Regions from separate parts of the Lysinibacillus sp. GW247-5R2A genome, predicted to be linked through region 3. Evidence: riboswitches for the same ligand, from Rfam matches in the RefSeq annotation. Region 3 holds a riboswitch; each other region holds the start of a gene.
The links. Region 3 has a riboswitch for thiamine pyrophosphate ahead of thiW (energy coupling factor transporter S component ThiW). Riboswitches for the same ligand answer to the same signal wherever they lie in the genome.

Region 1 (8,171 bases), on a different contig from region 3:
TGTGCTGTCTAAAAAGTATAGCAATTACTTTTTAGGCAGCTTTCTTTTTAAATTTTGTAAAAGGATGTGATACGAGTGGAACTATTAATTCGAAATATGGATGAAAAGTATGCTCACGAAATTATATGTTGGCAATATGAAGAGCCCTATGATTTTTATAATAATGAATTATCCGAGGAAGCCTTACGAGAATTTTTTGATAATCCTTACTTCGCCATTATGAATGAACAAGAGGAATTAATCGGTTTTTATTGCACGGGGTCAGCTGCCCAAGTGCCAAAAGGACATGATTTTAACGCTTATTCAGAAGAGTATATAGATATTGGTATTGGCATGAAGCCAACGCTAACAGGAAAAGGTTTTGGTACAAAATTCTTTTCATTCATCATCAAGAATATCCAGCAAGACTACGGTATGCCACTCCGTTTAACAGTTGCCCAATTCAATAAGCGAGCGATATTCCTTTATGAAAAATTAGGATTCGTGAAAGAGCTTGAATTTAGTACGCCAACGGAATTTATTACGATGTTAAAAAAATTGTAAGTGCGATCCTTTCTAATGACTAAAATATGAATTATCGTTAAAGTTAGTGGTCAATCTCCACAGATTGCGTTATGATAAAAACCGTTACATCAACGTTTTGAAAGTGTGTGAAAATATAATGAACGATACAATTTATTTAGATAATAGTGCCACAACAAAACCATTAAAAGAAGTTCTACAGGCGTTTATGGTTGTGAATGAGCAGTATTATGCCAATCCTGCATCTATCCACGCGATGGGTGTTGAAGCAAATGATTTATTAATGCGTGCACGTGAGCAAGTAGCAGATATTTTGCAAACTGAAGCAAAAAATGTGCTATTTACTTCAGGTGGTACGGAATCGAATAATGCGGCGATTTTTGGGATAGCACGTAGCAATACACATATAGGAAAGCATATTTTAACGACTGAAATAGAACATCCTTCTGTTTTAGAGACTGTTAAACAGCTCTCAAAAGAGGGCTTTGAAGTGGAATATTTAAATGTTGATCAGCGTGGTGTTATTTCGTTGGATGAGCTTCGTACAAAAATACGAAAAGATACAATTTTAGTAAGTATGATGCATGTAAACAATGAAATGGGTGCGATTCAACCGATAGAGAAAGCTGCTAAATTAATCCATGAAATGAGTCGCGCAGCCTTACATGTGGATGCTGTCCAAAGCTTTGGAAAATTGCCTGTATCCTTTAAGGGTGAAGAGGGACCAGATTGTATTTCAATCTCAGGCCATAAAATTCATGGCTTTAAAGGCTCTGGTGTATTAGCATTCCGTAAAGCGATAAGATGGCAGCCATATGCACTTGGTGGTGGCCAAGAATTTGGATTGCGTAGTGGGACTGTGGCTGTTCCACAAGCTGTCGCTTTATCAAAGGCAGCTCGTATGGCGGTTGAAACCATGAATGACCATGCAAAAAATTATCGTCAATGGCATGATGAAATACTTGCACAGCTACACGAATATGGAGAAGCTATTCATATTTTATCGACTCCGCAGGGAGCGCCACATATTTTATCTTTCAGTGTTCGCGATTTAAAAGGGGAAGTCATTATTAATGCGATGCAAAAACGAGGCGTTATTGTATCAACATCCAGTGCTTGTTCTTCGAAGCAAACTAAAACCAGTCATGTTGTCGAAGCATTGCATCTAGATGAGCATTATAAAAAAGGTGTCATCCGTATTAGTTTTGGTGCACATAACACCGTCGAAGATATTGAAAAGTTTAAACAAGTATTAGCAGAAGTAATGCTAGAGCTTAAAGGAGAAATAAAGTAATGATTTGGAAAGAAATTTTAATTAGATATGGTGAACTTTCTACAAAAGGTCGCAACAAGATGGATTTTATCCGCCGTTTACGTGAAAATATCCGTCATGCTTTTGCGGATTTAGGACATCTCCATATTCGTACAGAACGTGATCGAATGTTTATTGCGATAGAGGATGAAGCACAAATGCAAACATTAGTAACAGGTTTGCCTAAAATTTTTGGTATTCAATCATTTAGTCCTGTTGCAGCATGTGAAAAAGATATGGAAAGTATGAAAAAGCTGGCGATTACAATAATGGAGACATTTAAAGAAAAGCCATATACGTTTAAAGTGGAAGTGAAACGTACCGATAAAACCTTCCCATTAGAATCACACGCGATTCAACGGGAGATTGGTGGATATGTTTTACCTCAATTTAATAATTTATCTGTTAAAGTGAAGCGACCTGATATTGAGCTACGTGTAGAAGTCCGCCATGATGCAACCTATATGATGGCACAAGTCATTCCAGGTGCAGGTGGAATGCCTGTAGGATCAAACGGGAAGTCATTGTTAATGCTTTCAGGTGGGATTGATAGTCCAGTTGCAGGTTATTTAATGATGAAACGCGGAGTCCGTTTAGAAGCCATTCACTTTTTTAGTCCACCCTATACAAGCGAAAATTCATTGGAAAAAGTAAAAGTGCTTGCAAATGAGCTAACGAAATTTGGTGCTAATATCCGATTGCATGTTATTCCTTTTACTGAAATACAAGTTCTGATTAAAGAAAAAGTACCTTCTAATGTATCGATGACAACAACTCGTCGTATGATGTTGAAGGTTGCTGATCAAGTGCGAGAAGAAATCGGTGCTCTTGCGATTGTCACAGGAGAAAGTCTTGGACAAGTAGCAAGTCAAACACTTGAAAGCTTAACAGCAATCAATGCAGTAACGAATACACCTATTTTACGACCGTTAATTTCATCAGATAAATTAGAAATCATTGAGTTAGCTGAACAAATCGGCACATATGAAACATCTATTCAGCCTTTTGAGGACTGCTGTACAATCTTTACGCCTGCAAGTCCTAAAACAAAGCCTAAGCTCGAAAAGGTTGAGCATTACGAAAGCTTTTCTGATTTTGATGAACTGATAGCACGCGCGGTCAAAAATCGTGAGGTCTATATCTTCCCTAAGAAAGAAGAAGAGCAAAAGCAAGATAAGTTTGCTGATCTTTTATAAATCAAAATTTCAAAAGCCGTCTCAAATAGCTTATTTGAGACGGCTTTTTTTGTATAGTTCCCCAAATGCCAATAGAGGTACATTTTACCTTTATTTTTTTTGTATTAAAAATCTAATAACGCACATTCTATATTCACAAGGAGGTGAGAAACATGGCTTCAAACAACAACCGCAGTTCAAACCAGCTTGCAGTACCTGGTGTACAACAAGCACTTGATCAAATGAAATACGAAATTGCACAAGAATTTGGTGTTCAATTAGGGGCTGACGCTTCAGCTCGTGCTAACGGTTCCGTTGGTGGTGAAATCACTAAACGTCTTGTACAAATGGCAGAATCTCAATTAAAAGGTATGCCAAACAACAACAACTAATAAATGCTAACTAAGCATTTATAAACTCAAAACCAGTGACCGTAAAAGGCACTGGTTTTAGTTTGTTTATCAATCATTTTTTTATGCGAAATAAAGACTTAAACATGGATACTGTTTGTTCAATATCCTTACTGTCACAGATAGCAGAAATAACAGCAACTCCATCAGCCCCAGCTTGCAAAACAATATTAGCATTTGTCCCATTTATTCCACCTATGGCTACGATAGGCAAGTGAGGTTGGTATTTGGAAGCTTGCTGTAAAAAATTAGTGCCACATGGTGGCTGTGCATCATTTTTAGATGTTGTGGCAAAAATAGGTCCAATTCCTACATAGTCCGCATGATGGTCAATAGCCGTTTGTAGTTCTTCCTGTGAATGTACAGAAACGCCAAGGAGCCGGTTTGCCATTTTTTTACGTGCAATGGCAATCTGTTCATCATCTTGGCCAATATGAACACCATCAGCACCAAGTCGAACCGCTAGATCCACATCATCGTTGATAATAAACGGCACACGATAATGTTGACATCGTTTTTGACATTGGCGGGCAAATTGCTCATAAGCTAATCCTGTTAATGCGTAAGGACCCTTTTCGCGTAATTGAAACATAGTAATGCCAGCCTGCAGCGCTTGTTCGAGTACAGCTAAAGGCTCCTGTTGGGAAACATTGCTTGTACCCATAATAAAATAGAGCTGTAAATCTTCACGTTTCAAGTAATTTCACCTCGCAGGCACCTTTATGTAGCTGATAAGCAAAATGATTTGTGGGGCCATGACCATTACCAATGGCTAAATCATGCATAATGGCTAATTGTATAAATTTTTTAGCTTCGATAATAGCTTTTTCAATGGTCAAACCTTGACCAAGAAAAGCCGTGATGGCTGCTGAAAAAGTACAACCTGTACCATGTGTGTTTTTCGTCGTAATACGAGGAGACTGCATGGAAAATGATTTGTCATTTTTTATAAATACATAATCAATTGCATATAACGAATTAGGTAGATGCCCACCTTTAATGATGACACATTGAACACCTAGTTGGAAAAAGCATTGAGCAATCTCCTCCATATCAGAGAATTGATTTATTTTTCTTCCCGTAAGTGCCTCTGCTTCCGGTATATTTGGTGTCACAATTGTAGCAAGGGGTAGTAAAAACATGCGCATGGCCTCGATTGCCTCTTGCTGCAGTAAGCTTTCTCCACCTTTTGCAATCATAACGGGATCAACAATTAGTGGGATTTTTAAATCGTCAATAATGTGTGCAATACCTTGAATAATTTCCGAGGAATAAAGCATCCCTGTTTTAATCGCAGCAATCGAAAAATCTTCTAGTAATGCATGAAATTGTTTTTCAACAAAGTCAACGTCAATCGGGAAAACCCCCATTACACCAAGTGTATTTTGAGCAGTTAATGCTGTAATAACGGAGGTGCCAAAAACTCCTAATTCCTGGAATGTTTTTAAATCAGCCTGAATGCCAGCGCCACCGCCACTATCTGAGCCTGCAATTGTCGTTACAATATGCATGAAGCCTCACCCTCCTTTGAAAGACGATGTAAGGCATTAAGCAAAGCAATTTGAATATCCCCAATATCCTCTGTAAATGCAGATGCTAACTCAGCTGCTTTTTTATAATATGTCAGTGTTTCCGCTAATTGGCTATACGGATCATCTCCTGAAGAGTAGGCTGCTCCACATATAGCACTAAGTAAACAGCCTGTACCCGTTACTTCGGTCATTTGTGAATTTCCACCAGTAATCCATTGGCTCTGCACACCGTCTGTTAAAAAATCATGTTTGCCTGTAACAATGACTAGACAGTTGTAGCGTTGAGCCAATAATATAGCCTCAGTCTCTATGACAATAAATCCCTCACCACTATCAACACCTTTTTGTTGCCATTCCACATTGGCTAATGCCGCAAGCTCTCCCTTGTTACAGCGTATGACTGCAAATTGTATAGCTGAAAGTAATTGATGTACGGTTTCCTTGCGATAAACTGTGGCACCTGCGCCAACCGGATCTAATATAACAGGAATGGCAAGGGTATTTGCTTTTTTTCCTGCTAACAGCATCGACTCTTTTGTTCGATCATTTAGTGTACCAATATTGATTAAAAGAGCGTCTGCAATGGCGACCATTTCCTCCACCTCATGGCTATCATCAGCCATGACAGGAGAGGCACCTAATGCTAATAGACCATTAGCTTGGAAATTAGCCACGACATAATTAGTTATACAGTGAATAAGCGGTTGTTGTTGACGAATTGTTTGAAAAATCATTGTAGTCCTCCTTTATGGGTGGACGTAAGCATGCAAAAAAGGCCCTTTTTACGTAAAAATGCACGAAAAAGAGCCTTTCATCTGAAAAAACGATGTTCATTGCTCCCTACGTCAGTATTAACTAACAGGTTCAAAGGGTCAGGTTTTACCTTCTCAACTCTTTATGAGTCCCCCTGCAATCTTGCTTTTAGTTGACCAAAATGTACCATACTTTTCATATGTATTCAATAGCAAGTTTTCCTATCGACAAAACGTGACTGATGCCATATAGCTAAGCATGATAGTTGTCATGACTTTACTTAAATCAAGTGTAAACCATTGAAAATACTAAGAAAGGAGTATAATGTGTCTTAACAAAAGGGGGCATTTGCCATGAATAGACAAGAATTAGTAGCACCAGAATGGTATAACATAACAGATGAATTTGAAAAATATGCAAAGGATTCAACTAAAAATGCATTGATTATTTATGATGAGCATTCTGATGTACAATTTATCACCTACGCACATTTACTTGAAAGAGCGAATCAGGCGGCACATGTCTTTACAAAAAATGGATTAACTAAAGGTGATGTCATTTTAGTGATGGTACCACGCTCAGTAGAAGCATACATTGTCTATATTGCTGCATTAAAAGCGGGTTTAACAATCATTCCAAGCTCTGAAATGCTAAGAGCAAAAGATATTGAGTATCGTATTCATCATGCTGATGCTAAAGCCGTTGTAGCCTTTGAGCCTTATATTGAGCAATTTGATCAAGTAGGAAATTTACAAAATATACAGCAATTTGTTATCGGAAATGCACATGAACCATGGCAGCCGTTAGTAGACAAAATGCGAAAGCAACCAACAACTTACATAAGTTCTTCACCAACAAAAAGTACAGACCATGCCTTTTTAGCTTACACAAGTGGCACAACAGGAAACCCGAAAGCTGCTGTTCATACGCATAGCTGGGGCTATGCACATTTACGGACAACAGCCCCACATTGGCTAGGAGTACAAGAAAATGATATTGTCTGGGCAACTGCAGCACCAGGATGGCAAAAATGGATTTGGAGTCCGTTCCTCGCGATTTTAGGCAGCGGTGCCACTGCATTTGTTTATACAGGAAAGTTTGACGCTGCAACATATTTAGCATTGCTTGAAAAATTTAAGATGAACGTCTTATGTTGCACACCGACAGAATATCGTTTTATGGCAGCACTTGAACATTTACAAGAGTATGACATCAGTTCAATTCGACAAGCTGTTTCAGCAGGTGAGCCATTGAACAGTGAAGTCATTAAAAAATTCTTTGACACCTTCCATCTACAAGTGCGAGATGGTTATGGTCAGACTGAGAATACTCTTCTTGTAGGAACTATGGTTGGTATGGAGGCAAGAGTTGGTTCGATGGGCAAACCTACGCCAGGCAATACCGTTGACATTGTAGATGATTTTGGCGAGCCAGTTGCTATAGGAGAAGTAGGTGATATTGCTGTTCATCGAGAAACACCTGCACTTTTTAAAAAATATTTAAATGATCCTGAACGTACTAATTTACAATTTCGTGGTGATTGGTATATAACAGGGGACCGAGCTTATAAAGATGCGGACGGCTATTTTTGGTTTGAAGGACGCGGAGATGATGTTATTATTTCCTCAGCCTATACGATTGGACCTTTTGAAGTAGAGGATGCGCTGATGAAGCATCCGACTGTGAAAGAGGTTGCTGTCATTGCAAGTCCCGATACAGTTCGCGGGAACATCGTTAAGGCATTTATTATTCTTCATGATGGTGTTAATGGTAATCAAGAGCTTATTCAAACCCTTCAAAATCATGTCAAAGCATTAACGGCACCTTATAAATACCCACGGGCTATTGAATTTGTTACTGAGTTACCCAAAACTGCATCTGGTAAAATTAGACGTGTCGAATTAAGAGAACAAGAATTAATACATCTTGTACAATAATCATTTCCTAGGAAATAATGTCGAAAATCGAAGTTCATGCAAAGAAATGAACTTTGATTTTTTTTTTATTTTTAGGTAAGGTATTATGAGGAAATAAATAGAATAAATCTTTTTGCATATTATTGCAAAAAAATGAAACAAATGAGCAAGTCATACGTATTACGAGTTAAGGAGGCGGAAAGACATGAATGTTAAAAGGTGGGTTGCATTAATAGTGGCTGGTGTTCTTTTACTATTTTCATTAGGGATTAATACCATTTTTGCGCTATTTAAAGCAGATTTCCTAGGTAATTTTGATAGTTTAATGGCAGGAAATAACCTAGATGTATATGAAAATGTCATTGAAGGAGATAATTATGATAAAAGGATTGCCTATTTAAAGGTAGATGGAACAATCCAAGATATTGGATCAAGTTCACTGTGGCAGCCTGTTGCATATGATCATCAATTCTTCCTAGACCAATTGGATAATATTTTGTACGATGATACGATTCAAGGAATTGTTTTAAGTGTTAACTCTCCGGGTGGAG
Region 2 (8,171 bases), on a different contig from region 3:
TTCTTCCAAGATAGATGGTATTTCTACGTCCTTATACTGATCCAAATGGATATGGGCATCAATCAACATGCAAATCCCCCTTTTCTTCCTGTAAATACTTGAATAACTGTTGCTTCAAGGCTGTGAATGTGGCCGAATGACGAATTTCTTCTTTGCGAGGACGCTCAAACGGCACAATGATTTCTTTTTTCACCGTTGCAGGCCGTTTCGATAAAACAAGTATACGATCTGCTAAAAAGAGTGCTTCCTCAATACTATGTGTGACAAATAGGATGGATTTCCGATGTTCTTCCCAAATGGACAGTAGCCATGCCTGCATTTCCAATCTTGTAAATTCATCGAGCGCAGAAAATGGTTCATCTAGACATAAAATAGGTTTATCACTGACAATGGCACGGATGAAGGATACACGTTGTTGCATCCCTCCAGATAGCTCGTTTGGATAAGCATTGCTAAAGGAAGCAAGTCCTACCTTTTCTAGCCACCCCTTTGCACGTTCAACATTAGGCTTTTGCTGCAATTCCTCAACTATAGTTACATTCTCTAAAATAGTACGCCAAGGCAGTAGACAGGGCTGCTGTGGCATATAGCCAATTGTTCCTCGTTTACGTTGGATATCCTCTCCATTTAATAAAATCTCCCCTTGATCAACCGAAGAGACCCCACCAATTAATTGAAAAAGGGTACTTTTACCACTGCCGGATGGACCTACAATGGCTACAAACTCACCATCCTTGACATCAAAGGAAATAGTATCAAGAACATGTAGACTATTAAAGGACTTAGCGATGTTTTGAATGCTGAGCATGATAACCTCTCCCCTTTACCATTAATTTTTCAAGCAAACGAATACTACTAAATAACAATAAGCTTAACAAGACAATCGCAAAAATTGCGACAAACACTCGATCTGTACGGAAGGAGGATTGTGCTAAGGTCATGTATACACCAATTCCCTTTTTTGCACCAAGCCACTCTGCAATGACTGCCCCCATTACGCTATAAGTTGCAGCAATTTTTACACCTGAGAAAACAGCTGGGTAGGCATGTGGCCATTCTAGCTTCCAAAACGTTTGGGCCTTCGTTGCACCAATCATTTCAAAGTAATGCTTTAACTCGGGTGCTGTTTGACGAAAACCGTCCATTGCCGCTATGACAATAGGGAAAAAGCACACTAGACAAATAATGATGAGCTTTGGTAATAAGCCAAAGCCAAACCAAATAATAAGCAGCGGTGCTAATACAAGAATAGGTATGTTTTGCGACATAATGAGAATTGGATAAAATAACGACCGAATGAACGTATAACGATGCAAAACAATTGCCACTGTTAGACCACAGCCAACTCCAATAGCAAGTCCTAGTAAAGCTAATTGCACAGTAGCCAGAGCATGTGGCAGGAACGTCTGATACGATTGAATGCCTTCTACTACAATTATGCTCGGTGCTGGAAGGAGCCAAGGAGGAACATCAGCGATATGCACAACAAGCTCCCATATGAATAAGAGGAAGGCGATAAAAATTATCGTCCTTCCCTTTTGTAATGCCCGTTTCATGACTGATATTTCTCCGTTAATGTAGCCATTGTAATTCCATTTGGTTGATATAAAATTTTCACTTGTGTAATGACATTAATGGCTCCTAGCTCGACCATCTTACTATTCATTTTTTCAATGATTTGAAGAAGCGTTGTAAGCTCACCCTCCATCGTTGTTTCAAGTGGATGAACCTCATATTTCACACCAGATGCATCAATAACTGCAATGGCCGCATCTACATAAGGAATGACATCCTCATACTTTTCTGTTTTCGGAATGATTTGGACACTGATTAATGAATTTGCCATGTTAATTGGCCTCCTTTTTCGGTAAGAACTCATTCGTAAACGCTTGTTTAGCATCAAATTCGCCCTCTAATACTTTGTTGCTCGACATCCATTTAGCATAGTTTTCCCATACAGAAAGCTTTTGCTCACCCCATTGTTTAGCGTCATCCTGATACTTATCAGCCAACCACTCCTGGCTTTTATGCACCAATTCCTTATCTAAGTCTGGGGCTGCTTCTAGTAAAATATCAGCAGCTTCATTCGGATGCTCTATGGCATATTCATAGCCCTTCGATGCAGCCGCAACAAAAGCTTTGACGATGTCTGGATTGTTTTGAAGCATTGTTTCATTAGTTGCTAAAACAGGTGTATAGTAATCTAACTGATCACTGTAGTCTGTTAAATACAGCATATTAATCTTTTCCCCACGAAGCTCTGCCTCAATTCCTGTCCAAGCATAATAAATCCAAGCAAAGTCGATATCTTTTTTCATCATTGTGAAGAAATCTAAATCTCCTGCATTGACAATATCTAATTGATTAATATCAGCATTTTCTTTTTGCATTAATGATTGTAATACTGCTTGCTCGAGTGGCGCTCCCCAGCCACCATACGTTTTTCCTTCAAAGTCCTTTGGAGATGTAATACCCTTTGATGCTATAGAAGCAAATCCAGATGTATTATGCTGGATGATGGCCGCTATTGAGACAAGTGGCACATCCTGAACACGAGCCTGTGTAATGCCCTCCTGATAGCTCACGCCAAATTCTGCCTTACCTGAAGCTACGAGCTGATCGGCTCCTGCCTCTCCTGGCATAATGATATCAACATCTAAGCCCTGTTCTTCAAAATATCCGAGCTTTTTCGCAGCATACAATCCTGTATGATTCGTATTTGGTGTCCAATCGAGAACCACTGACACCTTTTTCTTTGTATCAGCAGCCTGCTTGTCCTCCTTGTCGCTACAACCTACTAACGTCAATAGTACAGCTAATAGAATAAATAACCATTTTTTCATGCTAGGTCCTCCCAGTTTGTAATATGAAAGTGTTCATGAATGAATGTTGTCACCAGAAGAAAGCGTAATATACGGTTGGTGAGATATTGCTTGAAAAACAAAAAAACGCCTAGGATTCCTCCCAGACGTATTACAATCAATCTCCAAAACTTTTGCTTTTTTGAATAGATGTTCCCTACGCTGGTACGAGCCAAATCAGGTTCAAAGGGTCAGTGTCTATCGGACACAATCTCAGCTAGCCATAACTAGCCCCCCTACATTCTTTCGCTATGAACTTTTCGATGATTATTATACCCATAGTTGATCGTAAATGACAAGATGCTATTTTTGGATAGTTGTTCCACTCCAACAAATAGCCCAGCTCTACTATAGAGAGACTGGGCATGATTTTAGCTTGGTTTTTGTTCTTTTTTGGCCGTTAAGACATGGGAAATGGCTCCATCTGTGGCAATATCCACTTTAAATGAACCATTAGAATGGCGGTCAGCACGCGTCAATGCATGAACATCAATAAATTCTTGGACGCCTTTTTCAGTTTCAATCACAACCTGCTCATCGTCTGTCGCTTGAATCACAGCGACAATTCGGTGAGGATTTGCTTTTAATTCTGTTAGGACTTTAAGGCCACGTTTGGCACGACCTGCTACCTCTACCTCTGCGACATTCATTTTCTTGACAGCCCCTCGCTGTGTCACAATAACGACATATTGTGTTTCATCTGGCTGTAGAACATTGACCCCTACTAAAGCTTCTCCATCTTTTAACGTAATCCCTTTAACGCCGCCTGTTTTCACACCAGTAACTGGTAATTCCTCGATAGGGAATCGAATAGCATACGCCGTATCAGTTGTTAAAAGTAATTCCACATTATCCGTCATAAACGATGCATAAATCATTGCATCGCCCGCTTTAACATTCATGGTTTTAATCGGCTTCGAGTAACGCGTCACTGCATAATCTGCGAGCGGTGAACGTTTAATTTGTCCATCTTTCGTAGCAGTTAAAATATACGTATTTGGTTGTTCAAATGTTTCAAAGCCATAGACTGCAATAATTGATTCATCTTCACTTGTTGGCACAATACTAGAAATATGCTGACCAAGGTCCTTCCAACGAATATCAGGCAATTCGTGGACTGGTTGATAAATATAATTCCCTCTATTTGTAAATAACAATAGATGATGCTGCGTATTCAAGTTTGCTTCATACAATAAGTAATCGGAATCCTTCATCGCAAAATCCTGACCATTGGAAGCGGCATGGGATCGTGTAGATGTGCGTTTAATATAGCCATCTTTCGTAACAGTCACCACAACCTCTTCGCTTGGAACAAGGACATCTAATGTAATTTTAATTTCTTCTATTTCTTGTTCAATTCTCGAGCGACGTGGCTCTGTGAAGCGTTTTTTAATATCTAGTAATTCTTGTTTAATGACACGTATTAGCTTGGCCTCGCTTTGTAAAATTCCTTCTAGCTTGGCAATCAATTTATTTAAATCATCCTGTTCTTGGCGGAGCTCTGTAATATCGGTATTCGTTAAACGATATAATTGCAGGCTCACAATCGCCTCTGCTTGTACCTCAGTAAAATCGAACTTTGCTTGTAAATTGAGCTTGGCATCCTTCTTATCATTAGAAGAACGAATTGTCGCAATGACTTCATCTAAAATAGACAATGCTTTAATTAAGCCATCTACGATATGTGAACGATCCTTTGCCTTTTGTAAATCATATATAGAACGATTTGTCACCACTTCTTTTTGGTGAGTAATATACGCATCCAATAATAAGGGCAATGTCATCATCGTTGGTCGACGATTATGAATCGCAATCATATTAAAATTGTAAGCTACTTGTAAATCTGTTGTTTTAAATAAGTACTGTAAAATCCCTTGTCCAGGAACATCCTTTTTCAGCTCGATTACGACACGTAACCCTGTACGGTCAGATTCATCACGAATTTCTGCAATCCCTTCAAGGCGTTTATCTACACGCTGCTCATCAATTTTTTTTACAAGATTCGCTTTATTCACATCGTATGGTAATTCGGTAACAACGATTTGCTCTTTACCGCCCTTAATAGGTTCCACCACAGCCTGCGCACGGACAATAATTTTACCGCGCCCTGTTTCATATGCCTTTTTAATACCGTCCACACCTTGAATAATACCGCCCGTTGGGAAATCAGGACCTTTGAGTACTGTCATCAATTCATCCACTGTTGCAGTAGGCTTGTCTAAGCGCATCAATACAGCATCTAGCACTTCATCTAGTGCATGAGGTGGAATATCTGTTGCATAACCTGCAGATATCCCTGTAGAGCCGTTTACTAATAAATTTGGGAAACGGGCTGGTAATACGGTTGGCTCCATATCCTGATCATCGAAGTTTGGTACGAATTCAACCGTTTTCTTCCCGATATCTCGTAACATTTCACCCGCAATCGCAGATAGTCTTGCCTCAGTATAACGCATGGCAGCCGGCGGATCTCCATCAACTGAACCGTTATTCCCATGCATTTCAATGAGCATATGACGAGCTTTCCAATCCTGACTCATACGTACCATCGCCTCATAAACAGAGCTATCTCCGTGTGGATGGTAATTACCGATTACATTACCGACTGTTTTAGCCGATTTACGGAAAGGTTTTTCTTGTGTATTACCTTCTGTAAACATCGCATATAGAATACGACGCTGTACAGGTTTAAGACCGTCACGTGCATCTGGCAACGCGCGGTCTTGAATAATATATTTACTATAGCGACCAAAACGGTCACCCATTACTTCTTCTAAAGGTAAATCTTGAAACTTTTCTGTGCTACTCATGCTTGGCCCTCCTCTTGTTGGATGAATTCATTTTCTAAAATGTTAGCATCATCCTCCATACCGAAGTCTACATTGGCTTCGATCCATTTACGACGTGGCTCTACCTTATCGCCCATTAATGTCGTGACACGTCTCTCTGCACGTGCACCATCCTCGATTGTGACACGAATTAATGTACGTGTGTCAGGGTTCATTGTTGTATCCCATAGCTGGTCTGCATTCATCTCACCAAGACCTTTATAGCGCTGCAATATGTAACCCTTTCCAACTTGTTTGATGGCCTTTTGTAAATCGTTTTCTGTCCAAGCATATTCAATTACTTCTTTTTTGCCAGTCCCTTTAGAAACTTTATAAAGTGGCGGTAACGCAATAAAGACTTTACCAGCCTCGATGAGGGGACGCATATAACGGTAGAAGAACGTTAATAGCAATACTTGTATATGAGCGCCATCTGTATCAGCATCGGTCATTATGACTACTTTATTGTAGGCTGAATCCTCTACTGCAAAATCCGTACCAACACCTGCACCAATCGCATGAATAATCGTTGAAATCTCTTCGTTTTTCATAATATCCTGGAGCTTGGCTTTTTCCGTGTTTATCACTTTCCCGCGCAGTGGTAGTATTGCCTGGAAAGTACGATCGCGACCTTGTTTTGCAGAACCACCCGCTGAATCACCTTCGACTAAATATAATTCATTTTTCGCCGCATTTCGTGACTGTGCAGGCGTTAATTTACCTGACAGAATCGTACTACCTTTTTTGTTTTTCTTACCATTTCGCGCATCCTCACGAGCTTTACGAGCCGCTTCACGTACTTGCTGCGCACGAATCGCTTTACGCACAAGGGACGCTGACAATTCAGCATTTTCCTCTAGCACATATAAAATTTGCTCAGACACCACACTATCTACTGCTGAACGAGCCTCACTTGTACCAAGCTTGCCCTTTGTTTGTCCTTCAAATTGTAATAAGTGCTCTGGAATACGGACAGATACGATAGCTGCTAAGCCCTCTCGAATATCCGTTCCTTCCAAGTTTTTATCCTTATCCTTTAATAGGCCAATTTTTCTTGCGTATTCATTAAAGACACGCGTCAGAGCTGCTTTTGCACCGGTTTCATGGGTACCGCCATCTCGTGTTCGGACATTATTAACAAACGACAAAATCGTTTCAGAATAACCATCGTTATATTGGAAGGCAAACTCTACTTCAATATCATCTTGAATACCTTCCACATACTTCACAGGATGAAGAACATCCTTCTCTTCATTCAAATACGCAACGAAAGCTTCAATGCCGTTCTCATAAAAGAACACATCATTTTTGCCTTCCTCGCGCTCATCAATTAATTCAATTTTTAAGCCCTTTAATAAAAAAGCTGACTCCCTTAAACGTTCTGCTAACGTATCATAATTATATTTTGTAACAGAGAAAATCGTTTCATCAGGTAGGAAATGAACAAGCGTACCTGTCTGCTTCGTTTGACCAATTTCTTCAAGTGTTGTCACTGGATGTCCACCATGCTCGAAGCGCTGGCGATATTTCTTACCATCACGATGGATAGTTACTTCTAAAAATGTTGATAGCGCATTCACGACAGAAGAACCTACACCGTGCAAGCCGCCACTCGTTTTATAACCGCCTTGTCCAAACTTACCACCTGCATGAAGGACGGTAAAAATAATTTCAGGAGTAGGTTTACCCATCTTATGCATACCAGTTGGCATTCCACGGCCAAAGTCGCGTACGCTAATACTCTGGTCTTTGTGAATCTTGACAATAATATGAGATCCAAAGCCAGCCAATGCTTCATCCACCGCATTATCAACGATTTCATACACAAGGTGATGAAGTCCACGGCCATCTGTGGAACCGATATACATGCCTGGTCGTTTGCGCACCGCTTCTAATCCTTCTAATACTTGTATAGCGTCATCATTATAGACGCTAGGTGACTGTTTATTCGTCAAAAAAATTCCCCTCCAAAAAACAAACACTTGTTCTATTTATGTTCTCATCCTAATAATAATAGCATTTCCTGTCAATAGTTAGCGACAGGTCCAATTAAATTTTTAAAAATTGCTCACAGTTTTAATATACACTTTAAATAGTAAACATCTTCAACAGTTGCTTAAAATTGGAATTTAAGCAAGACAGACTACCACTAGTATCCGTAAACACCTGACGCATCGTAGCTTATTTAGTTGCAATATAGTTGATGCGTCAATGTCATGTAAATGAATAAAGTTAGACTTCTATTCTACCAAAGGAATGAACGAATGACAAAATTGCCTTTTTGCCTATATTTTAATAAAGAATTTTTTCGTTCTTTCATCAATCATGCCTAAAAGCCTATCTCTAACTTACTTTAGTTTCTTTTGTATTGAATTCAAGACTCCTTACGAAATCTCCTTCATAACATTGTAGATTAGCAAGAAAAAGTGTAAAATACTTGTTACAAACTATTAGTACCAAGTGATGGACTATGAATGAAAGG
Region 3 (8,171 bases):
ACGTTAGAGCATTATCAGGCTGTTTTTGAAGATTCAAGGCTACTTGTTATTTTAATTAATACCGTTATCGTAGCATTACTTTCAGCTCTAATTTCTACTATTATTGGAACGTTAGGAGCAATCGGTATTGTAACAGTCAAGGATTCAAAAATGCGTAATACATTATTGTCCTTAAACAATGTTTTAATTGTCAGTCCAGATGTCATCATTGGTGCAAGCTTTTTAATCTTATTTACAATGGTGGGCATAAAATTGGGCTTTGCTTCAGTATTATTGGCACACGTAGCGTTTAGTGTACCAATTGTAGTGTTAATGGTTTTACCTAAATTGTTAGAAATGAATAAATCACTAATTGATGCAGCATTAGATTTAGGAGCAACCAAAAAGGATGTTATGATGCGTGTCATTCTACCATATATTCAGCCAGGTATTTTTGCAGGTTTCTTCCTAGCTCTTACGTATTCATTAGATGATTTTGCTGTGACATTTTTCGTAACAGGCAATGGCTTCAGTACATTATCGGTTGAAATCTACTCGATGGCTCGCGCGGGAATATCTCTAACAGTTAACGCCATTTCTGGTTTAGTATTCTTTGTAACAGTTATCGTTGTGGTTGGCTATTACTTCATTACAAGTCGCACAAGCAAAAGAACGGAGGGACAACAATGAAGTCATTAATTCAAGCGACCATCGCAATACTTGTTGTTTCTGCCCTTTTATTTTATGCTGCTGACGCATTAAGTGCTGGTGGAGGTAAGAGTGGAAAAGACACTTTAACCATCTTTAACTGGGGAGAGTATATTGATCCTGATCTATTGAAAGAGTTTGAAAAAGAAACAGGTATTCATGTCATTTACGAAACATTTGACTCCAATGAAGCTATGATGACTAAAATACAGCAAGGTGGTACAGCGTACGATATTGCTGTCCCTTCTGAGTATATGATTGAAAAAATGAAGGAAGATAATTTATTGATTCCTTTAGACAAAGCGAAAATCCCGAATTTTAAAAATATCGATCCATACTTTTTAGATTTACCATTCGATGATAACAATCAATTTTCAGTTCCTTACTTCTGGGGAACAGTAGGAATCGTTTATAATCCAAAGCTTGTTGGGAACTTAGATTTCTCCTCCTGGGACGATTTATGGGATTCCTCATTAAAAAGAAAAGTATTTTTAGTAGATGGTGCCCGCGAAGTGATTGGGATGGGTTTAAATAGTCTTGGACACTCGTTGAATTCATTGGATAACGCTGAACTGCGTGAAGCAACTGACAAGCTGATTACACTTGCGCCAAACGTAAAAGCGATCATTGGGGATGAAATTACGCCTTTAATGATCAATAATGAAGCAACAGTGGCTCTCACTTGGTCTGGTCAGGCAGCGGACATGATGTCTGAAAATGAAGAGTTGGACTTTGCTGTTCCTGAAGAGGGCTCCAATTTATGGTTCGATAATATGGTTATTCCAAAGACCTCAAAAAATATTGATGGTGCACATGCCTTTATCAATTTTATGCTAAGTGCTGAATCTGGTGCTCAAAATGCCGATTATGTTGGCTATTCGACGCCTAATATCGCTGCGATGGACTTAATGGACCCGGAAGTAGTTGCTGATGAACGCTATTACCCTTCTGAAGAGCAACGTGATACATTAGAGGTCTACAAAAACTTAGGTCCAGATTACTTAGGTAAATATAATGAGCTGTTTTTAGAATTTAAAATGAGTATTCGATAATTTATAAGAGCGAATTGGTCTAGAAACCAATTCGCCCTTTTTATGTAAGCATTCAGTTGCATTACTATATTTAGAAAGCAATTCTACTAGTAGCCTGTAGTAGATCATCTTCACAGCCCCGTCTTCTATAATCCCTTTGTCTATGTTTAAGCTATCCATTATTTTCACTTCTATATCAAAGAAAAAACCATAGATACTACGTGCCAATACATATGCCCATCATAGCTTCATCTTAAACAATAGTATTCACTTTTATCACGCTATTTCATTTCAACAAAATATCTTCTAGTCAAAAGTTCATACGCTCTCCAAACTATTCATGTTTAGTAATCAATTAGATACTATTCCATTGTGAGGTTTTCTGAGAAAAAAACTTTTCTGGAAAACCATTCTAATGATCGGATCAGCTACAGCAATCTCAACTATTAGCCAGCCCTAATTCTTTATGATAGACTGTACTATATTTGATTACATAAAGGGGGTTTTTCGATGACCCAGCAGAAGTCCAATAAGGCGGCTTTGTATATATTAATGTTTAATATGTTTATCGCAATGGGGAGTATTGGAATTATTATTCCTGTAATGCCGGAATACTTAAGAATATTTGGAGCAGCAGGACAAGTTCTAGGTATGCTTATTGCAACGTTCGCCTTGGCACAATTCGTATTTTCTCCAATTGCTGGGAATCTTTCTGACCTGTATGGGCGGAAAAATTTAATTATTTTCGGTCTTATACTAACAGGACTTGCACAAATCGGTTTTGGCCTTTCTACAGATGTTTGGATGCTCTTTTTGGCACGCTTTTTAGGTGGCCTTGGCTCTGCATTTGTTGCACCTCCTATTATGGCTTTTGTAGCAGACGTGACAACTTATGAAGAACGCGGAAAAGGAATGAGTATGTTAGGGGCTGCGATGTCTTTCGGTTTTATGATTGGCCCTGGGATTGGTGGTTTCCTCGCAAAGGTTAGCTTACATTTTCCATTTTTCATGGCGGGAGCTGCCGCCATTTTAGCGTCTATTTTATCGTACTTTTTATTACCATCTACAAAGCCAAATACTGCGCAAAATAGACAAAAGCAAGATAATCTGGTGAAACAGATGGCTCGCTCTGTACATATGCCTTATTTTGTTATGTTAATTATTATGATGGTATTCTCATTTGGAATTGCTAACTTCCAAACAACCTTATCACTATTTGTGACAGAAAAATTTAATTACTCACCTGGCGATATTGCTACCATTCTAGTAGTTGGTGGAGCATTTGGGGTAATTGTACAGATGTTTATCATAACGCCACTCTTTAAACGTTTTGGTGAAATGAAAGTAGTTTTGGTCAATTTATTTATTGCCTCCATTGCTATTTTCTTAATATTATTTGTTTCAGGTTTTGCACTAATATTAGTTGTAGCAACCATCTTCTCTACGGCTACAACGTTAATTCGTCCAGCAGTCAATACACTCATCTCTAAACTTGCTGAAACAGAGCAAGGATTTGCAGCCGGCTTGAATAATGCCTATATGAGTCTTGGAAATATGATTGGACCCGCTTTAGCTGGTTTCTTATTTGACTGGAACATGAATAGTCCTTATATTTTTGGTGCCATTATCTTATTAGCTTGTTTCTTCCTTGCCCTAATTTGGACATTGAAAAAGGCACCACAGCTTATGCAGCCAGATTCACACTAATCATTAAAGCTTATTAACTATTAATTGAAGTATGTTACACTTCTAAAAATAGAAAAATACTTACCACTAGGGGAGTCTTTTAAAGGCTGAGACGTATATGGTTATATACGGACCCTTCGAACCTGATCTAGTTCATGCTAGCGGAGGGAAGTGGCGCTTCTTGCTATTTTCAGTGTATAAGCAAGGCCGCTTCCTGTCGTTTGAAGGAAGCGGCCTTTTTCGTTTTCCTAGTGGCTAAAACGAAAAGGAGCGCACCTATCATGTCTATTCGAAAATTAACAATTATGGCTTTATTCGTAGCGATTGCCGTTGCAGGCTCTACATTCATCTCCATTCCAACTGGGATTGCACGTGCCTACCCTGTGCAGCACGCTATTAACGTAATAGGGGCCGTTATACTTGGACCCGTACCTACTGTTGTAGTTGCCTTTGTTACGGCTATCATTCGTATCCTTACAGGAACAGGCTCACTGTTAGCCATTCCTGGTAGTATTATTGGTGCATTATGTGCAGGGCTTGCCTATAAATATAGTAGTAAAATGTGGTTAGCAGGTATGGGTGAAGCGATCGGCACTGGTCTTCTCGCATCGCTTGTAGCAGTGCCCTATGCAAAGTTACTTATGGGCACATCCGTAGCGGCCTTATTTTTCATGCCTGCCTTTTTAATATCAAGTACAATCGGAGCAATTTTAGGGGTTGTAGTAGCTAGCAGCTTGCGTAAAACCGTGCTAGTAAAATATTTTAATCCCACTCTCTTTATTAAATAATGTCGTTGATATTACTTAGAGGATTTCTCTCTCCATGTATATACAAAAAGCAGTACGAAATCATTCGCACTGCTTTCATCTAAACTAAATTATTGGCGCTTTTTCATACCCTTTAATAATTGTGCCACATTCGTGTCTTCTGCCTGTACGGGGTGGTTCTCTACAAGTTGCTCCTTTTTCTTCGGCTTCGTTAGGAAATTCCAGCCAAAGCGTCTTATTGTAATATCAATAAAGAACAAGAGCATACCTGCAAGGAGAAGCCATGTCGCAATGTTTTGACGATCCGCCCCTTGCTTTGTAAAGTCACGGAACACTTCTTGTGGTTCTTTTAAAACAGCACCTCCAGTTTGTTCGGTTAATTCTTCTATTAATTTATCATTAGCAGGAAGAAGTTCATACTCAGCACTATAGGGAACACTTAATCCAGCCTGATAAATCGTTTCCTTTTCATCAGCGATACGGAAGAAGATTAACCCCGGGTCAGCTTGTACTACAGCACGAACCTGAGAGGCTGATATAGTTTCAAGCTGTGTGTCTAACTCTTCACCAGCTTCATTAACCGCAACAATATCTAAAAAGGCTGCTTCATTTGTAGGATCTGTAATCATAAAGGACCCATCTGATTCTATTCTTACATCATAGGCAACATCATTATAACTTGGAAGCATTTGTGAAATAAGCGTTTGCCAAAATGGGCCCCAGTTTTGCCATCTTGCCCAGTCGCCTGCCCACTTTCCTGTTGAATCAGAAGTGAATGCGAATGTTTTGCCAAGACCATATTGCCATTGTGCTAACACCGGATCTTCTTTTTCGCTTTCAGCCACGACGGTAGCACCCTGCTTTGCGGTTGTTCCGATATAAGCATTCATTTGTGGAACACCATTGGCAAATAGCGTATTCCATCCCCCTGCATTATAAAGTATTGGATAGAAAGGGTTATCCTCAATGTACGTACGGGAAATCATTGCTGTTTCACGAGATAAAATGGAAGGGATAGTTTGCTCATCGATAACATTGTAGAAACGTCCGCTTCCCATCTCACTCAGAGCTTCCAATAAATTAGCATCCGCATCTTGACCAATAGCCACTGTCGATAAAGTTATTCCACTATCTTTTCCTTGTTCAATTAAATCTTCATAATTTCCTGGCTGTGATTGTCCATCCGTTAAAAGAATAATATGCTTACGTTGCAGTTTTATATCTGCTAGGTTTTCATATGCTTTTGCAAGTGAACCATAGATTTCTGTCCCGCCTCCTGGTGTAACAGATAAAATGGTATCCACTGCCTCTTCTTTATCGTTCAGAGGACCAGTCTCTATAATTTCCCAAGGTCGATCATCAAATGCTATAAATCCTAATGTATCTTCATCACGTAGCATCTCAACTGAACGTGCTGCCGCTTCCTTTGCAAGCTCTAGCTTGGATCCCGACATACTACCAGAGCGATCTAGTACAATGACAAGTCCTAATGAAGGTAATTGTTCTTTCCCCTTAATTTCCATTTCAACAGGTAATAATGTTTCAATTGGCGTTTTAAAATAACCACCTAAACCAAAGCTATTTTCTCCACCAACCATTGCAAAACCAACACCAAAGTTTTTGACTGCTTGCTCTATCACACTCATTTTCGCCTCACCGACTAAATGTCCTGGCACATTATCGAAAATAATGGCATTATATTGCAAATAACTGGAGAGTTCATTTGGTAAGCTTTCAGGTGATTTTACATCATAGGCTATTGATTGCTGACCAAGTGCCGCCGCTATTGGTGAAGCTGTTTCATAGCCATTCACAATGAGTAAATGTGGTTCGCTTTGTACCATTGTGACACTTGTTAATTTATTGTTTTCAAATATTGCGTCTTGTCCTACTTGAACAACGGCTTCATATTTCACCAGCCCTTCACCAGTCGCTGCATGTTTATAGGTAAACATATTCGTTCCTTCGGCTAGCTCGACTGGCTCACGATGAATCAGTTCATCATTTTCATATAATAATAGCTCGCCCTGTCCAGCTGTAGTTGCATGCACTTCTGTTACCAGTTGTTGTTGCTCACCGACATAGGCAACTTGTGGGGACACAAAGCTTTTTAATGAAACATCATTCACAACAGGCTGACTAAAGGGCACAACATCCACACTAATATTGGAGCCTTTAAACTTCGTGGCGAAATCTAAAGCATTGCCCTTTGTCTCATTGCCGTCTGTTAAGAGCACAAAGCGTGTTGCTTTTTTCGGATCTATAATACCTGTGGCAAGTTGCAGGCTTTGTTCTATATTCGTTTGATCAGTAGCCTTTATTTCCGTAAACTTTGGTACTTCCTTTAATGTTTTAGTCAAAATGGCTTCTGTTTGTAATGTTGATGAGAATGAATACAGCCCTGCAAGCTGTTCGTCTTTTTTCGCTTGTAAACTATCCTGTATAAACTGTACCATCTCATCTTCAGTCCCATTCACGGAAGCTGAGCGGTCAACTAGATACACGATTTGTTCTTCTTTTATAGGTAATAAAAGATACGGCCCTGCCAATGCGAAAACTAAACAGCCTACCGCTAGCATACGAATCAAAAGTACGATAGTATGACTCTTTTTTAGTCGCTGTCGCTCTCGCCAATAGGTCCAACCAAAATAAATGAGTAATGGAAGTAATAGCAACAATATTAATGGCATATCAATTCGTAAATCCACGACGTCGTTGCACCTCCCACTCTGAAACAAGTAAAACTAAAATAATTAGAATTAGCCAAGGGACAAAAGAAGCCTTCGAAATCTCAGCCCTTCCGTTATCAGAAATATCCCCTAATGTATAGCTTGTTCCTTGTTCAATAACACGTTCTTGCGCCTGCAATTGTACAATAAAATGTTTTTCTTCATTATTAGAACGCACAAAATAGATGCCTGGTTTTGTTGGCGCAGTTAGCATACCATCCGTAACTAATGATAGAAATTCATCTTCCTGTGAATATACACTCCAGTCTTCCTGCGCTAAAGCTACTACTCTTTGTTCATTTGGTGTGAAAATACCGAGTGAACCAATGGATTCTGATACCTGCTGTTCAGTACTCCATAAGAATAACGGGAATGATGGGTGTAGTGGCCAATCCGTATCTGCAATATCTGCTAAGACGACGATATCCCCTTTAGGAGAGCGCTGTATAAAAGGCTGTTCTCCAACAGTAGCGATAGTTTGATAATTTGCAAATCCAGGATACAAGGCGCTAACATAAACATCCTTGAGCTCGCTAAAAGCAAATAAAGCATCACTTTTAGTACTTACTATGCCACTTACCTCTACCTTTTCGGCATCATCACGGCCAAATAACACTAGAGGTTTGTCCATCTTTTCTAGCAATTCAGCTTGATTAGTGATCACCGTGGCATCCTGATTGTCTACTACTTGTAAAGGTGGAACAATTTTCACACCCGTACTTACGGATTGAAACCCTTTTTGAATCAATTGATGCATGCCCTGGTCAACCACAATTTTTGAAGTAGCTGTTTGTAGTAAAACGGTTTGTTGATTATCTACTGCATAATCATCTTGCACATCAATGATTGCTGTCATTGATTTTTCTAAAGGTAACTCCTTGAAGGTTTTTGTTATCGCTTCCTTTGGTGGAACAGCGATATTTTCAGCTACTAACTCTTTACCCTCTTCATTTAGTAATGCTAGTGTGACCTTTTGCTCGATGTCTGTATCATTATGAAGCTGCACAAGCGCCATTGTAGCCTGTCCATCTGTTGTTGCAGCAAATCGAGTAATAGCAATATTTGTTAAGTCCTTCGCAGCACCTCTTACTAGCCATTTAACAGAGTCCTTGTTCATAGGTAGTTGTTTTTTATCGAGTGTATCTGTAAATACATAGATTGAAGTCGGTGTGTCTCCTACAAATGCTTGTGCCACATCTAGCGCCTTATCCATTTCTGCCGTTTCATAGGTTACTTGTAAGTCTTTAATACCTTTTTCGATATCTTTAACA

Region 1: it holds a riboswitch for thiamine pyrophosphate, as region 3 does, so the genes downstream of both, thiM (hydroxyethylthiazole kinase) here and thiW (energy coupling factor transporter S component ThiW) in region 3, are expected to answer to the same signal.
Region 2: it holds a riboswitch for thiamine pyrophosphate, as region 3 does, so the genes downstream of both, AC07YC_RS04675 (ABC transporter substrate-binding protein) here and thiW (energy coupling factor transporter S component ThiW) in region 3, are expected to answer to the same signal.

What each region holds. Positions count from the first base shown of each region.
Region 1 covers NZ_JBWKZL010000006.1:133,427-141,597, reverse strand. The annotation lists gene AC07YC_RS11220 (GNAT family N-acetyltransferase) at 76-543, shown strand; gene AC07YC_RS11215 (cysteine desulfurase family protein) at 662-1,816, shown strand; gene thiI (tRNA uracil 4-sulfurtransferase ThiI) at 1,816-3,030, shown strand; gene AC07YC_RS11205 (alpha/beta-type small acid-soluble spore protein) at 3,183-3,401, shown strand; gene thiE (thiamine phosphate synthase) at 3,475-4,116, opposite strand; gene thiD (bifunctional hydroxymethylpyrimidine kinase/phosphomethylpyrimidine kinase) at 4,106-4,930, opposite strand; gene thiM (hydroxyethylthiazole kinase) at 4,918-5,685, opposite strand; TPP riboswitch at 5,772-5,870, opposite strand; gene mbcS (acyl-CoA synthetase MbcS) at 6,058-7,641, shown strand; gene sppA (signal peptide peptidase SppA) at 7,826-8,171, shown strand, end outside.
Region 2 covers NZ_JBWKZL010000002.1:209,947-218,117, forward strand. The annotation lists gene AC07YC_RS04655 (TatD family hydrolase) at 1-69, opposite strand, end outside; gene AC07YC_RS04660 (ABC transporter ATP-binding protein) at 59-808, opposite strand; gene AC07YC_RS04665 (ABC transporter permease) at 783-1,556, opposite strand; gene AC07YC_RS04670 (thiamine-binding protein) at 1,553-1,846, opposite strand; gene AC07YC_RS04675 (ABC transporter substrate-binding protein) at 1,848-2,843, opposite strand; TPP riboswitch at 2,999-3,109, opposite strand; gene parC (DNA topoisomerase IV subunit A) at 3,233-5,671, opposite strand; gene parE (DNA topoisomerase IV subunit B) at 5,668-7,644, opposite strand.
Region 3 covers NZ_JBWKZL010000007.1:28,082-36,252, forward strand. The annotation lists gene AC07YC_RS11935 (ABC transporter permease) at 1-669, shown strand, start outside; gene AC07YC_RS11940 (ABC transporter substrate-binding protein) at 666-1,739, shown strand; gene AC07YC_RS11945 (MFS transporter) at 2,229-3,425, shown strand; TPP riboswitch at 3,484-3,591, shown strand; gene thiW (energy coupling factor transporter S component ThiW) at 3,686-4,192, shown strand; gene AC07YC_RS11955 (VWA domain-containing protein) at 4,282-6,879, opposite strand; gene AC07YC_RS11960 (vWA domain-containing protein) at 6,863-8,171, opposite strand, start outside.